DNA from 3 places in the Streptomyces sp. 2P-4 genome. Region 1 is predicted to be linked to each of the others. Evidence: predicted binding sites of a transcription regulator. Region 1 holds the regulator's gene; each other region holds the start of a gene.
What was found. The regulator HrcA, encoded in region 1, represses chaperone genes, less so after heat shock. The targets are predictions, from matches to a motif close to TTNGCACTCNGNNNNNCNGAGTGCNAA.
Positions count from the first base shown of each region.

Region 2: a site for HrcA is predicted at 3,052-3,078, ahead of groES (co-chaperone GroES). Genes of this name have one in related genera too.
Region 3: a site for HrcA is predicted at 2,586-2,612, ahead of groL (chaperonin GroEL). Genes of this name have one in related genera too.

Region 1 is NZ_CP095011.1:4,821,459-4,827,020, forward strand. It holds gene MUK52_RS21270 (AMP-dependent synthetase/ligase) at 1-435, shown strand, start outside; gene hemW (radical SAM family heme chaperone HemW) at 573-1,805, shown strand; gene MUK52_RS21280 (DUF3097 domain-containing protein) at 1,845-2,651, opposite strand; gene MUK52_RS21285 (MBL fold metallo-hydrolase) at 2,680-3,405, opposite strand; gene hrcA (heat-inducible transcriptional repressor HrcA) at 3,549-4,565, shown strand; gene dnaJ (molecular chaperone DnaJ) at 4,566-5,562, shown strand, end outside.
Region 2 is NZ_CP095011.1:2,871,102-2,876,663, reverse strand. It holds gene MUK52_RS12205 (polysaccharide deacetylase family protein) at 1-466, shown strand, start outside; gene MUK52_RS12200 (polysaccharide deacetylase family protein) at 463-1,350, shown strand; gene MUK52_RS12195 (FtsW/RodA/SpoVE family cell cycle protein) at 1,475-2,890, opposite strand; gene groES (co-chaperone GroES) at 3,225-3,533, shown strand; gene groL (chaperonin GroEL) at 3,647-5,278, shown strand; gene MUK52_RS12180 (ester cyclase) at 5,394-5,562, opposite strand, start outside.
Region 3 is NZ_CP095011.1:4,038,347-4,043,908, forward strand. It holds SAM riboswitch class I at 1-128, shown strand, start outside; gene thrC (threonine synthase) at 147-1,451, shown strand; gene MUK52_RS17850 (MoaD/ThiS family protein) at 1,501-1,779, shown strand; gene MUK52_RS17855 (cold-shock protein) at 2,185-2,388, shown strand; gene groL (chaperonin GroEL) at 2,773-4,392, shown strand; gene MUK52_RS17865 (Uma2 family endonuclease) at 4,472-4,981, opposite strand; gene MUK52_RS17870 (GNAT family N-acetyltransferase) at 5,201-5,562, opposite strand, start outside.

The DNA of each region.
Region 1 (5,562 bases):
CGCAAGAAGGACCTGATCAAGACGTCGGGCGGCAAGTACGTCGCCCCGGCCGAGATCGAAGGCCAGTTCAAGGCGATCTGCCCGTACGTGTCGTCCATCGTCGTCCACGGCGCCGACCGGAACTTCTGCACCGCCCTGATCGCCCTCGACGAGGCCGCCATCCTCGGCTGGGCCGCCGAGAACGGCCTGGACGGCAAGACGTACTCCGAGGTGCTCGCCGCCCCCGAGACGAACCGCCTGGTCGAGACGTACGTCCAGACCCTCAACGAGGGCCTCCAGCGCTGGCAGACGGTGAAGAAGTTCCGGATCCTGCCGCGCGACCTCGACGTCGAGCACGGCGACCTCACGCCCAGCCTCAAGCTGAAGCGGCCCGTCGTCGAGCGTGAGTTCAAGCACCTGATCGACGAGATGTACGAGGGCACCCGCGAGGCCTGAGAACCCGCGCGGCCCCCGCACCGCCCGGCCCCCGGCCCCGCCGGAGGGGGCCGGGCCCGCCGCCGGACCGCCCCCGCCCGCCCCCGGCCCGCCGCGCGCACGGACCGGCCCGGGCGGACGTGCGGGACAATGGGCCCATGCCTTCCGCACTGCCCGACGGTGAACCCATGCCCGAAGACGGCGCGCTGCCGCCGCACGCCCTGGCGGGCGCCGGGGACCGTCCGCTCGGGTTCTACCTGCACGTCCCGTACTGCGCCACGCGCTGCGGGTACTGCGACTTCAACACGTACACCGCGACCGAGCTGCGCGGCAGCGGAGGCGTGCTCGCCTCCCGGGAGAACTACGCCGACACCCTCGCCGACGAGGTCCGCCTCGCCCGCAAGGTCCTCGGCGACGACCCCCGGCCGGTCCGCACGGTCTTCGTCGGCGGCGGCACCCCGACCCTGCTGCCGGCCGAGCACCTCGTCCGCATGCTGGCCGCCGTCCGGGACGAGTTCGGCCTCGCGCCCGACGCCGAGGTCACCACCGAGGCCAACCCCGAGTCCGTCGACGCCGCCTACCTGGCCGAGCTGCGCGAGGGCGGCTTCAACCGGATCTCCTTCGGCATGCAGAGCGCCAGGCGGCACGTCCTGCAGGTGCTGGACCGCACCCACACCCCCGGACGCCCCGAGGCCTGCGTCGCCGAGGCCCGCCGGGCCGGCTTCGAGCACGTCAACCTCGACCTGATCTACGGCACCCCCGGCGAGAGCGACGACGACTGGAGGGCCTCCCTCGACGCCGCGCTCGGCGCCGGCCCCGACCACGTCTCCGCGTATGCGCTGATCGTCGAGGAGGGCACCCAGCTCGCCCGCCGGATCCGGCGCGGCGAGGTCCCCATGACCGACGACGACGTCCACGCCGACCGGTACCTGATCGCCGACGAGGTCCTCGCCGGCGCCGGCTTCCACTGGTACGAGGTGTCGAACTGGGCGGCCTCCGAGGCCGGGCGCTGCCTCCACAACGAGCTGTACTGGCGCGGCGCCGACTGGTGGGGCGCCGGCCCCGGGGCGCACAGCCACGTCGGCGGGGTGCGCTGGTGGAACGTGAAGCACCCCGGCGCGTACGCCGCCGCGCTCGCCGCCGGGCGCTCGCCCGGGGCGGGCCGGGAGCTGCTGTCCGCGGAGGACCGCCGCGTGGAGCGGATCCTGCTGGAGCTGCGGCTGGCGGAGGGCGCGCCGCTGGAACTGCTCGCCGAGCAGGGGCTCGCGGCCTCGCGCCGGGCGCTCGCCGACGGGCTGCTGGAGGCCGGGCCGTACCGCGGCGGGCGGGCCGTGCTCACGCTGCGGGGGCGGCTGCTCGCCGACGCCGTGGTCCGGGACCTGGTGGACTGAGCGGGCGGCCCCGCGAGGCCCCGGGGCCGCGGCGCACCGTCAGGCGGCGGGGGCCGTGACGAAGTCGATCAGTTCCTCGACGCGGCCCAGCAGGGACGGCTCCAGGTCGCGGTAGGACCCCACGCGGGACAGGATGTGCTGCCAGGCCGCGCCGGTGTTCTCCGGCCAGCCCAGGGCGCGGCAGACGCCCGTCTTCCAGTCCTGGCCGGGCGGGACCGCCGGCCAGGCCGCGATGCCCAGGGAGGACGGCTTCACCGCCTGCCAGACGTCCACGTACGGGTGACCTGCGACCAGGACGTGCTCGCCGGACACCTGCGCGGCGATGCGGGACTCCTTCGACCCCGGGACGAGGTGGTCCACCAGCACGCCCAGGCGCGCGTCCGGGCCGGGCGCGAACCCGGCGACCACGGCCGGCAGGTCGTCGACGCCCTCCAGGTACTCCACGACGACGCCCTCGATCCGCAGGTCGTCGCCCCAGACCCGCTCGACGAGCTCGGCGTCGTGCCGGCCCTCCACGTAGATGCGGCCCGCCCGTGCCACCCGCGCCCTGGCGCCGGGGACGGCGAGCGAGCCCGACGCGGTGCGCCGCGGGCCGGCCGGGGCCCGGGAGGGCCGTACGAGGGTGACGGGGGCGCCCTCCAGCAGGAACCCCCGCGGCTCCAGCGGGAACGCCCGCCGCTTGCCGAAGCGGTCCTCCAGGGTCACCGTGCCCGCCTCGCAGGCGACGACGGCCCCGCAGAAGCCGGTGCCCGCCTCCTCCACCACGGTGCCGGGCTCGGCCGGCACCTCCGGGGCGGGCCTGTGGCGCTTCCACTGCGGGGTCAGGTCGGGGGAGTACTCGCGCATCCGGCCGACACTAGGAGAGCGGGCGCGCTCAGGCGCCCGACACGCCGAAGCGCGCCGCCAGTGTGGCGCGTTGCGCACGGACGAACGCCGCGTCGACCACAGCCCCGTGCCCCGGCACGTACAGGGCGTCCCCGCCGCCCAGCGCGAGCAGCCGGTCCAGGGCCGCGGGCCACCGGCCCGGCACCGCGTCGGGGCCGGCCTGCGGCTCCCCGGACTCCTCCACCAGGTCGCCGCAGAAGACCGTCTCCCGCTCGCCGGGCACGAGCACCGCCAGGTCGTGGCGGGTGTGCCCGGGGGAGACGTTCGCGAGCAGCGCCTGCACGCCGCCCAGGTCCAGCGTCCACTCGCCCGACACCAGGTGGCGCGGGACCACCAGCAGGTCGGCCGCCTCGGCGGCGTCCGCCGGGTCCAGGCCGTGCCGCACGGCGTCGCCGCGGAGCTCCTCGCGGCCCGCGGAGAGCTCGGTGTCGAGGCCGACGGCGCCGTACACTTCGGCGCCGGCGAAGGCCGCACCGCCCAGGACGTGATCGAAATGGCCGTGCGTGAATGCGATATGGGTCACGTGCCGGCCTGTCAGGCGCTCCGCCTCGGCCCGCAGCAGGGCCCCCTCCCGGAGGCTCGAACCGGGGTCGACGATCAGTACGGAATCGTCTCCCACCACCAGTCCCACCGTGCAGTCCCACACCGGGAGGCGCTTCCGGCCGGTCCGCCGGGTCAGTCTCTCCCAGCCCGCCTCTTCCCAAGCCACGTCCATACCGCGACGCTACCTGGCGGGCCGCCCTTGCTAGCCGCGTACCCCCCGGCCGTACACTGACCGGGGGATCTCTGGCACTCGTACGACCCGAGTGCCAAAACGAACGACCACCACGACCCGCATCACAGCTGGAGGTGCGCGCGATGCTCAGCGAACGCAGACTCGAGGTGCTGCGCGCCATCGTCCAGGACTACGTCGGGACGGAGGAGCCGGTCGGCTCCAAGGCGCTCACGGAGCGGCACAGGCTCGGCGTCTCGCCCGCCACCGTGCGCAACGACATGGCCGTGCTGGAGGAGGAGGGCTACATCGCCCAGCCCCACACCAGCGCGGGCCGCATCCCCACGGACAAGGGATACCGGCTGTTCGTGGACCGGCTGGCAGGGGTCAAGCCGCTGTCGACGCCCGAGCGCCGGGCCATCCAGAACTTCCTCGACGGGGCCGTCGACCTCGACGACGTCGTCGGCCGCACCGTGCGGCTGCTCGCGCAGCTGACCCGGCAGGTCGCGATCGTCCAGTACCCCTCGCTGACCCGCTCGACCGTCCGGCACGTGGAGCTGCTCTCGCTGGCTCCCGCGCGCCTGATGCTCGTGCTGATCACCGACACCGGGCGGGTCGAGCAGCGGCTCGTCGACTGCCCGGCGCCCTTCGGCGAGGCCTCCCTGGCCGACCTGCGGGCGCGGCTCAACAGCCGGGTCGTCGGCCGCCGGTTCACGGACGTCCCGACGCTGGTGCAGGACCTGCCCGAGGCGTTCGAGCCGGAGGACCGGGGCACGGTGTCGACCGTGCTGTCGACGCTGCTGGAGACCCTGGCCGAGGAGGCCGAGGAGCGCCTGATGATCGGCGGCACCGCCAATCTGACGCGCTCCGGACACGATTTCCCCCTGACGATCAGGCCGGTGCTGGAGGCTCTGGAGGAGCAGGTCGTGCTCCTCAAGCTGCTCGGCGAGGCCAACGAATCGGGCATGGCTGTACGAATCGGGCATGAGAATGCCTACGAGGGACTGAACTCCACGTCCGTCGTCTCGGTCGGCTACGGTTCGGGCGGCGAAACAGTCGCCAAACTCGGCGTGGTCGGACCGACCCGCATGGACTACCCCGGAACGATGGGAGCGGTACGCGCAGTGGCACGTTACGTCGGACAGATCCTGGCGGAGTCGTAAGTGGCCACGGACTACTACGCCGTACTCGGCGTGCGCCGCGACGCATCGCAGGACGAGATCAAGAAGGCCTTCCGCCGCCTGGCGCGCGAACTCCACCCGGACGTCAACCCGGACCCGAAGACGCAGGAGCGCTTCAAGGAGATCAACGCCGCGTACGAGGTGCTCTCGGACCCGCAGAAGAAGCAGGTCTACGACCTCGGCGGCGACCCGCTGTCCTCCTCGGGCGGCGCCGGCGCCGGAGGCTTCGGTGCGGGCGGCTTCGGCAACTTCTCCGACATCATGGACGCCTTCTTCGGCCAGGCGGCGCAGCGCGGCCCGCGCTCGCGCACCCGCCGCGGCCAGGACGCCATGATCCGCCTGGACCTGGAGCTGGACGAGGCCGCCTTCGGCACGACCAAGGAGATCCAGGTCGACACGGCCGTCGTCTGCACCACCTGCTCCGGTGAGGGCGCCGCTCCCGGCACCTCGGCGCAGACGTGCGACATGTGCCGCGGCCGCGGTGAGGTCTCGCAGGTCACCCGGTCCTTCCTGGGCCAGGTCATGACCTCGCGCCCGTGCCCGCAGTGCCAGGGCTTCGGCACGGTCGTGCCCACCCCGTGCCCCGAGTGCGCGGGCGACGGCCGGGTCCGCTCCCGCCGCAGCCTCACGGTGAAGATCCCCGCCGGCGTCGAGAACGGCACCCGGATCCAGCTCGCGGGCGAGGGCGAGGTCGGCCCCGGCGGCGGCCCCGCCGGCGACCTGTACGTGGAGATCCACGAGCTGAACCACCCGGTGTTCCAGCGGCGCGGCGACGACCTGCACTGCACGGTCACCATCCCGATGACCGCGGCGGCGCTCGGCACCAAGTGCCCGCTGGAGACGCTGGACGGCATGGAGGAGGTCGACATCCGGCCCGGCACCCAGTCCGGCCAGTCGATCCCGCTGCACGGCCGCGGCGTGACGCACCTGCGCGGCGGCGGGCGCGGCGACCTCATCGTGCACGTCGAGGTCCAGACCC
Region 2 (5,562 bases), 2.0 Mb from region 1:
GGCGTTCGTCAGCGACTACCTCATCCGCGACAACTACCCGTACTTCAAGGCCATGCAGGCCGCGGGCGTCACCCTGAACAACCACACCCTCAACCACCGGTACATGCCCGCGCTCTCCTACGAGAAGCAGCGCGAGGAGATCTGCGGCCAGCAGGACACCATCCAGAAGACCTTCGGCAAGCGCCCGACGCTCTTCCGGCCGCCGTACGGCAACTACAACGAGGACACCCTGCGCGCGGCAAAGTCCTGCGGCATCAAGGCCGTTCCGCTGTGGAACGCCGAAGGCTTCCCGAACCGGATGGACTACCGTGAATGGGACCGCGACCTGCATCCCGGAGATATCATCCTCACGCATTTCCGGGGGAGCGAGGACTGGAAGGGCACCATGCCCGACATGATCCGCCACGTCATGAAGACCGTCACGGACAAGGGTTACGCCGTGGCCCGCTTGGAGGACTACCTGTGAAGGACGCGCGCCGGCTGACGGCTGCCACACTCGCTGCCGGCGCGCTGGCGCTGTCCCTGGCGGGATGCGGGAACAGCGTGGACCCGATCGAGCGGCTGGGCCGCAACACCGCCCGGTCCGAGTCCTCCGCCCCGGCCGGGGACCAGGGGGCCGGGCCGGGCGCCTCCTCCCCGTCGGCCTCCGCGGCCGACGGCCAGGCGTACCGCAAGTGGGGGCTCGCCGCGCCCCTGGAGTACGCCCCCAAGCCGGCGCAGAAGCCGGCCCTGCCGCCCGGCGCGCCCGGGAAGGCGCAGGTCGTGGACCGAATACCCCTGCCCCCGGGCGAGAAGACCGTCTTCCTCACCTTCGACGACGGCGCCGAGAAGGACCCCGAGTTCCTGAAGATGGCGGCCGACCTCAGGCTGCCGATCAGCATGTTCCTCACGGACAGCGCCGCCTCGTCCGACTACGGGCACTTCGAGAAGCTCCGCGACAACGGCTCGGGCAGCACCGTGAACAACCACACGCTGACGCACCCGAACCTGCGGACCCTGCCCTTCGCCGCGCAGAAGAAGGAGATATGCGGTCAGCAGGAACGCCTGGAGAAGCGTTTCGGCACCAAGCCGCCCCTCTTCCGCCCGCCCTATGGCAACTACAACGACGACACGCTGAGGGCCGCCGCCGAGTGCGGCATCTCGCAGGTCGTGCTGTGGCGGGCGTCGATGCAGATCAAGGACTTCCAGTACGCCGAGGGCTCCGGCCTCAAGCCCGGCGACATCGTCCTCGCCCACTTCCGCGGCCCCGCCGAGCTCAAGGGCGCCACCGAGGTCCAGATGACCGCGAACATGCTGCGGAGCATCCAGGAGCAGGGCTTCCGCATAGGCCGCCTGGAGGACTACCTCTGAGGCCCTGACGGTCCCGGCCCGCACGGCCCCTGCGGCTCCCCGGCCTGCGGCCCGGTGCGGACGGCCGCCCGGACCCGGTGCGGGCGGAAGAGGCCCGGGATCCCCGCGCCTCCGGGCTGCCGGGTCAGCGGCCCGGCACCGCCGGGGCCGGGCGCGCGTACGCCGGCGCGGCGGACGGCGCCGGGGCGCGCCGGTCGGCCTCGCGCAGCCGCTCCGCGCTGTCGCTGATCCGCAGCAGCAGCGCGACCATGATCCAGTTGGCCAGCAGCGACGAGCCGCCCTTCGCCAGGAACGGCAGCGCCTTGCCGGTCAGCGGGATCAGCCCGGTCACACCCCCCGCCACGACGAACACCTGGAGCGCCAGCGCCGCCGACAGGCCCACCGCCAGCAGCTTGCCGAACGGGTCGCGGGCGCCGAGCGCCATCCGCAGCCCCCGCTGCACGAGGAGGGCGTACAGCAGCAGGACGGCCATGACGCCCGCGAGGCCGAGCTCCTCGCCGACGGTGGTGAGGATGAAGTCGCTGCGGCCGGCGAACTTGATCAGCTCGGGGTGGCCGAGGCCCAGCCCCGTCCCCGACATGCCGCCGCTGCCGAAGCCGAACAGTGCCTGCGCCGCCTGGTCCGAGGTCACGCCCGGCGGCCGCTGCTCCCGGTAGTACGACAGCGGGTCCAGCCAGGCCGCCACCCGCGCCTTGACGTGCGGCTCGGCCGAGCCGACCGCGAAGGCGCCGCCCGCGGCCATGACCAGGCCGCACACGATCCATCCGGTGCGCTCGGTGGCCACGTACAGCATGACCACGAAGACGCCGAAGAAGATCAGCGAGGTCCCGAGGTCGCGCTCGAAGACCAGGACGAGCAGCGAGAGGACCCACACCGTGGCGATCGGGCCGAGCTGCCGCATCGGCGGCAGCTGCATGCCGAGGAACCGGCGGCCCGTCAGCGCCAGCGATTCCCGGTGGACCACCAGGTAGCCCGCGAAGAACACCGCGATCATGATCTTCACGAACTCGCCGGGCTGCACCGACAGCCCGCCGACGACGATCCACCGCTTGGCGCCGTACGTGTCCGCCGGGGAGAAGGCCGGCGCGGCCAGCAGCACCAGCGCCGCCGCCATGGTGAGGTAGATGAACCGCTGGAGCCGGCGGTGGTCGCGCAGCAGGGCCAGTACCAGCAGGCAGGCCGCCACCCCGACGACCGTCCACACGAGCTGGCCGGGCGCGTACGCGTCGCCCCCGTACTGCTCGATGTACGCGTGGTCGAGCCGGTGCAGCAGCACCAGCCCGAGCCCTGTCAGCAGCAGGGCCAGGGGCAGGACGAGCGGATCGGCGTACGCCGCGAACCGGCGCACGCCCAGGTGGGCGGCGAGGGCGAGCAGGCTCATGCTGGCCGCGAAGTCGGCCAGGCTCGCCGGGAGTACGCCGTTCAGCGCGAGGCCGGCGCTCGCGTGGCCGAGGACGGTGATGCCGACGGTGAGGGCGAGCAGCAGGGCCTCGGTGCGCCGGCGCGCGCCCGCCGGCGTGAGGGGCTTCAGGCCCCGCACGGCGCGCCGGGTCCGGCCGGAGTGATCTCGTCCGCATTCGGGCGCTTTATCTTCATATCTTCTACGACGTCCCCGGCCGCCCAGGGGTTGCCCCGAACCGCTGCGAGGAGGCGCGGTATTCGGCCCAGGAGTGGCCGGAAGGTGTACGACGGCGGAGCGTGTTGGCACTCCGCTTGACCGAGTGCTAATCGCCGGAATAGTCTCGCACCTGGCACTCGCCCCCGGTGAGTGCCAACACAGCGACGGGCAGGTCCGGCACCCGCGACGACGGATCCACCTGGTCGCCACCTCAGACAGTTAACCCCGTGAGATCTCCGAAGGGGGAGGTCGGATCGTGACGACCGCCAGCTCCAAGGTTGCCATCAAGCCGCTTGAGGACCGCATCGTGGTCCAGCCGCTCGACGCCGAGCAGACCACGGCCTCCGGCCTGGTCATCCCGGACACCGCGAAGGAGAAGCCCCAGGAGGGCGTCGTCCTCGCCGTGGGCCCGGGCCGCTTCGAGGACGGCCAGCGCCTGCCGCTGGACGTCTCCGTCGGCGACGTCGTGCTGTACAGCAAGTACGGCGGCACCGAGGTGAAGTACAGCGGCGAGGAGTACCTCGTCCTCTCGGCTCGCGACGTGCTCGCGATCATCGAGAAGTAGTTCACTTCTCCCAGCACTGCTTTGAGCTGCGCCCCTGGTCACCCCGCTGATTGCCGGGCGGCGAGGGGCGCGGTTCTTTGAACCCTAGTTTTCGAGAGGGCTGAACCGCTCCCATGGCGAAGATCCTGAAGTTCGACGAGGACGCCCGTCGCGCCCTCGAGCGCGGCGTCAACAAGCTGGCCGACACGGTCAAGGTGACGATCGGCCCCAAGGGCCGCAACGTCGTCATCGACAAGAAGTTCGGCGCCCCCACCATCACCAACGACGGTGTCACCATCGCCCGCGAGGTCGAGCTGGACGACCCGTACGAGAACCTCGGCGCGCAGCTGGTGAAGGAGGTGGCGACCAAGACCAACGACATCGCGGGCGACGGCACCACCACCGCCACCGTCCTGGCCCAGGCGCTGGTGCGCGAGGGTCTGCGCAACGTCGCCGCCGGCGCCTCCCCGGCCGCCCTGAAGAAGGGCATCGACGCCGCGGTCAAGGCCGTGTCCGCCGAGCTCCTCGCGACCGCCCGCCCGATCGAGGACAAGTCCGACATCGCCGCCGTCGCCGCGCTCTCCGCTCAGGACCAGCAGGTCGGCGAGCTCATCGCCGAGGCGATGGACAAGGTCGGCAAGGACGGCGTCATCACCGTCGAGGAGTCCAACGCCTTCGGCCTGGAGCTCGAGTTCACCGAGGGCATGGCCTTCGACAAGGGCTACCTGTCGCCGTACTTCGTCACGGACCAGGAGCGCATGGAGGCGGTCCTGGAGGACCCCTACATCCTGATCCACCAGGGCAAGATCGCCTCGATCCAGGACCTGCTGCCGCTGCTGGAGAAGGTCATCCAGGCGGGCGGCTCCAAGCCGCTGCTGATCATCGCCGAGGACGTCGAGGGCGAGGCCCTGTCGACCCTGGTGGTCAACAAGATCCGCGGCACGTTCAACGCCGTCGCGGTCAAGGCCCCCGGCTTCGGCGACCGCCGCAAGGCGATGCTCCAGGACATGGCCACCCTCACCGGTGCCACCGTCATCGCCGAGGAGGTCGGCCTCAAGCTCGACCAGGCCGGCCTGGACGTCCTGGGCACCGCGCGCCGCGTGACCGTCACCAAGGACGACACCACCATCGTCGACGGTGCGGGCTCCTCCGAGGACGTCCTCGGCCGCGTCAACCAGATCAAGGCCGAGATCGAGGCGACCGACTCCGACTGGGACCGCGAGAAGCTCCAGGAGCGCCTCGCGAAGCTCGCCGGCGGCGTCTGCGTCATCAAGGTCGGCGCCGCCACCGAGGTGGAGCTGAAGGAGCGGAAGCACCGCCTGGAGGACGCCATCTCCGCGACCCGCGCCGCGGTCGAGGAGGGCATCGTCTCCGGTGGCGGTTCCGCGCTCGTCCACGCCGTCAAGGTCCTGGAGGGCAACCTCGACCTGACCGGCGACGAGGGCACCGGTGTCGCGGTCGTGCGCCGCGCCGCCGTCGAGCCGCTGCGCTGGATCGCCGAGAACGCGGGCCTTGAGGGCTACGTCATCACCTCCAAGGTGGCCGAGCTCGACAAGGGCCAGGGCTTCAACGCCGCCTCCGGCGAGTACGGCGACCTGGTCAAGGCCGGCGTCATCGACCCGGTCAAGGTGACCCGCTCCGCCCTGGAGAACGCCGCCTCCATCGCCTCCCTGCTGCTCACGACCGAGACCCTGGTCGTCGAGAAGAAGGAAGAGGAAGAGGCGAACGGCCACGGGCACGGCCACGGCCACGGCCACAGCCACTGATCCCGCGGGGGTGTGAGCCCCCGGCCGGACACCGGGCGACGGCCCCGGCCGCCACCGCCGCAAGGCGGGAGCGGCCGGGGCCGTCGCCGTATCCGCTGCCGTCAGCCCCGCGCCGTCAGCCCCGCGCTCCGATCTGCCGCATCAGGCCCATGGCGTCGTAGTGCCACCAGCCCTCCGCGATCATCCCGTCCCGGCACCGGAAGACCGTCGTCCCGGTCATGGTGCAGGTCCTCCCGGTCGGGGCGGCCCCCATGAAGGCGCCCTTGTGGCGGCCGGTCCAGGTC
Region 3 (5,562 bases), 780 kb from region 1:
CGGCCCGTTGAAGCCCCGGCAACCCTCCAGTCGGTTTCCCGCCACTGCGCGCAGCAGCAGCGAGGTCCCCGGCTAGGGAAGGTGCCAATTCCGTCTCATGGCGAAGTGCGCCATGGGGAAGATGAGGAGAAAGGGCCTCGCCGATCATGGCTGCACAGACCGTTGCCGTACCTTCCGCCGGAACCTCCGCTTCTGCGTCCTCCGTGGACCTCGGCCCCGCGGCCGGGCTCTCCTGTCGCGAGTGCGGCACCCGCTTCGAGCTCGGACCCATCTTCGCCTGCGCCGAGTGCTTCGGGCCCCTCGAAGTCGCGTACGAGCTGCCGGCCGGCGACCCGGAGGCGCTGCGCGCGGCGATCGAGGCCGGCCCGCACAACATCTGGCGCTACGCCCCGCTGCTGCCCGTCCCCACGGACGTGGCCTCCAAGCCGAGCCTGAACCCGGGCTTCACCAAGCTCGTCGACGCCGAGAACCTGGCCAAGGAGCTGGGCGTCACCGGCAAGCTGTACGTCAAGGACGACTCCGGCAACCCGACGCACTCCTTCAAGGACCGCGTCGTCGCGATCGCGGTCGAGGCCGCCCGCGCCTTCGGCTTCACCACCCTGTCCTGCTCCTCCACGGGCAACCTGGCCGGCGCCGTCGGCGCCGCCGCGGCGCGCGCCGGCTTCCGCTCCTGCGTGTTCATCCCGCACGACCTGGAGCAGGGCAAGGTCGTCATGGCCGGCGTGTACGGCGGCGACCTCGTCGGCATCGAGGGCAACTACGACGACGTGAACCGCTTCTGCTCCGAGCTCATCGGAGACCCGCTGGGCGAGGGCTGGGGCTTCGTCAACGTCAACCTGCGCCCCTACTACGGCGAGGGCTCGAAGACGCTGGCGTACGAGATCTGCGAGCAGCTCGGCTGGCGGCTGCCCGACCAGATCGTGGTGCCGATCGCCTCCGGCTCCCAGCTCACCAAGATCGACAAGGGTCTGCAGGAGCTCGTGAAGCTGGGCCTGGTCGAGGACCGGCCGTACAAGATCTTCGGTGCGCAGGCCGAGGGCTGCTCCCCGGTGTCGACCGCGTTCAAGGCCGGCCACGACGTGGTCCGCCCGCAGAAGCCGAACACGATCGCGAAGTCCCTCGCGATCGGCAACCCGGCGGACGGACCGTACGTGCTGGACATCGCGCGCCGCACCGGAGGCTACGTCGAGGACGTCACGGACGAGCAGGTCGTCGAGGCCATCAGGATCCTGGCCCGGACCGAGGGCATCTTCGCGGAGACCGCGGGCGGCGTGACCGTCGGCGTGACGAAGAAGCTGATCGAGAACGGGCAGCTCGACCCCTCGCTGACCACCGTCGTCCTCAACACCGGCGACGGCCTGAAGACCCTGGAGGCGGTGGCCGCGGACAGCGGGCAGACCGCCGTGATCCGCCCGAGCCTGGACGCGTTCCGCGCCGCCGGCCTGGCCTGACCCTCCCCTGCACCCCGCTGCACCCCGCGCCCGGAAAGGCAGAAGCGCCATGAGCGTCAACGTCCGCATCCCCACCATCCTGCGCACCTACACCGGCGGCCAGGCCGAGGTGCCCGCCGAGGGCGCCACCCTCGCCGAGGTCATCGCGTCGCTGGAGGCGAACCACCCCGGGATCGCCGCGCGCGTCCTGGACGACCAGGGCAAGCTGCGCCGCTTCGTGAACGTGTACGTCAACGACGACGACGTCCGCTTCGAGGGCGGTCTGGAGGCGGCGACGCCGGACGGCGCGGGCGTGTCCATCATCCCGGCCGTCGCCGGCGGCTGCTGACCCGTCCCCCCGCACCCGTTCGCACGCGCACGGCCCCGATTACCCCCTCCGGTAAAAGCGGAGGGGGTAATTCTGCTTGGTTGGGCGCGGTAGAGTTGGGGAAGTCCCCTCCGCTGTTCTTGCCCGCCGCATATGTACGGGTCGCGTGATGGGTGACATTGAGTCAATGTGCGGGTGCGTTATGAGGCTTTGGCGCGTTATGCCAGGTCCGAGTTGCCCGGGAATATGACAAATTTTCGGCCTATTTTCCGCTTTCGGTGTGACCGGATTTCTCGTCGGATTGACCTGTTGCAGACAGCACCGGTGCAGATACATTCAGCCGCGGTCGAGGCGTTCCGGCGCAAGTTCTGACCCGGGACCGCGAAGTGCGGTCCTGCGCAAGGGCCAGTAATAGGGGAGTTAGGCATGGCTCAGGGCACCGTCAAGTGGTTCAACGCGGAGAAGGGCTACGGCTTCATCGCGGTCGACGGTGGTGCGGATGTGTTCGTCCACTACAGCGCCATCCAGATGGACGGGTACCGCACCCTTGAAGAGGGTCAGCGGGTCGAGTTCGAGATCTCGCAGGGCCAGAAGGGTCCGCAGGCGGACATGGTCAAGCTCGCCGTCTAGTCCCGGCGCGATCGACCACCGACGCATACACGAGGGTCCGCATCCTGAGGAGGGGTGCGGGCCCTCCGTGTGTTCCGGGACGGGGCCGCCCTGCCGCCCGCCCTGCCGCCGGCGCCGCGGCGGGCGTGTCGCCTGCGGTGGCCGGGGATGGCGGGAAGCCGCTTGCACTCGCGGGGGTCGAGTGCTAATCATTGGCGTTAGCACTCTACGAGTGAGAGTGCTACTACACGGGACCGGGTCGGTGAGGCCCGCAGGTCCGGCGGGAAGGAACCGCCGGTCACGCAGGCCGTCCGTCGCGGGCGCGGACGCGGTCCGGAGCAATCCACCCCTCCCCGCGCGCCTGGCGGCGCAGGGGGAAACCCCAGTCCTGGAGGACCACTTCAGATGGCCAAGATCATTGCGTTCGACGAGGAGGCCCGGCGCGGCCTCGAGCGCGGCATGAACCAGCTCGCCGACGCCGTCAAGGTCACCCTTGGCCCCAAGGGTCGCAACGTCGTCCTTGAGAAGAAGTGGGGCGCCCCCACGATCACCAACGACGGTGTCTCCATCGCCAAGGAGATCGAGCTCGAGGACCCGTACGAGAAGATCGGCGCCGAGCTGGTCAAGGAAGTCGCCAAGAAGACGGACGACGTCGCCGGCGACGGTACGACCACCGCGACCGTCCTCGCCCAGGCGCTCGTCCGCGAGGGCCTGCGCAACGTGGCGGCCGGCGCCAACCCGATGGCCCTCAAGCGCGGCATCGAGAAGGCCGTCGAGGCCGTCTCCGGCGCCCTGCTGGAGCAGGCGAAGGACGTCGAGACCAAGGAGCAGATCGCTTCCACGGCCTCCATCTCCGCCGCCGACACCCAGATCGGCGAGCTCATCGCCGAGGCCATGGACAAGGTCGGCAAGGAAGGCGTCATCACCGTCGAGGAGTCCCAGACCTTCGGTCTGGAGCTTGAGCTCACCGAGGGCATGCGCTTCGACAAGGGCTACATCTCGGCGTACTTCGCCACCGACATGGAGCGTATGGAGGCGTCCCTCGACGACCCGTACATCCTGATCGCCAACTCCAAGATCAGCAACGTCAAGGACCTGCTGCCGCTCCTGGAGAAGGTCATGCAGTCGGGCAAGCCGCTGCTGATCATCGCCGAGGACGTCGAGGGCGAGGCCCTGTCGACCCTGGTCGTCAACAAGATCCGCGGCACCTTCAAGTCCGTCGCCGTCAAGGCCCCGGGCTTCGGCGACCGCCGCAAGGCCATGCTCGGCGACATCGCCATCCTCACGGGCGGCACGGTCATCTCCGAGGAGGTCGGCCTCAAGCTGGAGAACGCCGGCCTGGACCTGCTGGGCCGCGCCCGCAAGGTCGTCATCACCAAGGACGAGACCACCATCGTCGACGGTGCCGGTGACAGCGACCAGGTTGCCGGTCGCGTGAACCAGATCCGCGCCGAGATCGAGAACTCCGACTCGGACTACGACCGCGAGAAGCTCCAGGAGCGCCTCGCGAAGCTGGCCGGCGGCGTGGCCGTCATCAAGGCCGGCGCCGCGACCGAGGTGGAGCTCAAGGAGCGCAAGCACCGCATCGAGGACGCCGTCCGCAACGCGAAGGCCGCCGTCGAGGAGGGCATCGTCGCCGGTGGTGGCGTGGCCCTGCTGCAGGCCTCCTCGGTCTTCGAGAAGCTGGAGCTGGAGGGCGACGAGGCCACCGGTGCCGCCGCCGTCAAGCTGGCGCTCGAGGCCCCGCTGAAGCAGATCTCCGTCAACGCCGGCCTCGAGGGCGGCGTCGTGGTGGAGAAGGTGCGCAACCTGACCCCGGGCCACGGCCTGAACGCCGCGACCGGCGAGTACGTCGACATGATCGCCGAGGGCATCATCGACCCGGCGAAGGTCACGCGTTCCGCCCTGCAGAACGCCGCGTCGATCGCCGCGCTGTTCCTGACCACCGAGGCCGTCATCGCCGACAAGCCGGAGAAGGCCGCCGCCGCTCCGGGCGGCATGCCGGGCGGTGACATGGACTTCTGATCGGCCCCGCGCTGATCGGCTGTTCCCGACCGAGGGCGGCACCCACTCCATCCGGAGGGGGTGCCGCCCTCGGCGCGTTTCAGGACGTGGACTGGAATGCGGCCGTGTCGAACTCGAAGCCGAAGGGCTCCGCGACGGCCAGGGGCTTCCCGAAGGGCACCGTCTGCCGGGAGCGGTAGCCGTGCGGCGAGGGGTCGGAGAAGCAGGTGATCTCCGACTCCTGCATGTCGACGACCAGGTAGACGGGCACCAGGCGGCCGTACACCTCCAGCTTTTCCACCCAGTCCGCATCCCTGGTCGAGACGGAGGTGAACTCCGCGACCAGGGAGAGGGCGGCGGCGTCGGCGTGGCGGCCGTCCTCCTCGAAGGCGGCCTCGTCGGCCACGAAGAGATCGGGTCCGTACGCCCGTGCGGCTTCCGGGAACCGGAAGAGAACCGGTGTGGTCTCGACGAGGTGCCCGTCCGGCGCGTGTGCCTCCAGCTGTCGGCGCAAGGCGCGCATGGGCCGCACGTAGCGCAGCTTGGACCACGGTGACACGATGATCTTCCCCCGGATGAGCTCGGCCTTGAAGCCGTCTGGCGTGTGCATTTCCTCGACGGTTCGCAGAAGGCGCTCGAACGTCGGCGGCGATGCGGTCTCTATCGTGGTGTCACGCTCGATCATGATCGTCACCGTCGTCCTCCCTGGATCGGGGTAGCCGTGCCCTGAGGCGGGCACGTTCCAGGCTAGGGGCGGAACTGCCGCCATGCCCGGATACGGGCGGAGCGCCACCCCTGGGGGCGGCGCTCCGGGCGGTGCGGGGTCTGCTCAGGCGGCAGGGAGGGGCTTCAGGAAGTAGACGTCCTCGTGGCCGCCGGGGAAGCCGGGGACGCGGGCGCTCTCCTCGTAGCCGTGGCGGGCGTAGAACTCCGGGGCCTGGAAAGTGAACGAGGACACCATGATCGAGCGGCAGCCGCGGGCCGCGGCCTGTGCCTCCGCCGCGGCGAGGAGCCTGCCGCCCCAGCCGTCGCGCCGGCTGTCCTCGCGCACCCACACCATCGCGATGCCCGCCCGGTCGCCCCAGGTCCAGCCGCTGAGGCCCGCGACGAGGTTCCCCTCGGCGTCGTCCACGCGCACGCTGAACTCCTCGGGGGTGCTTCCGGAGGCCTCCCTGTTGAAGGCGTCCAGCT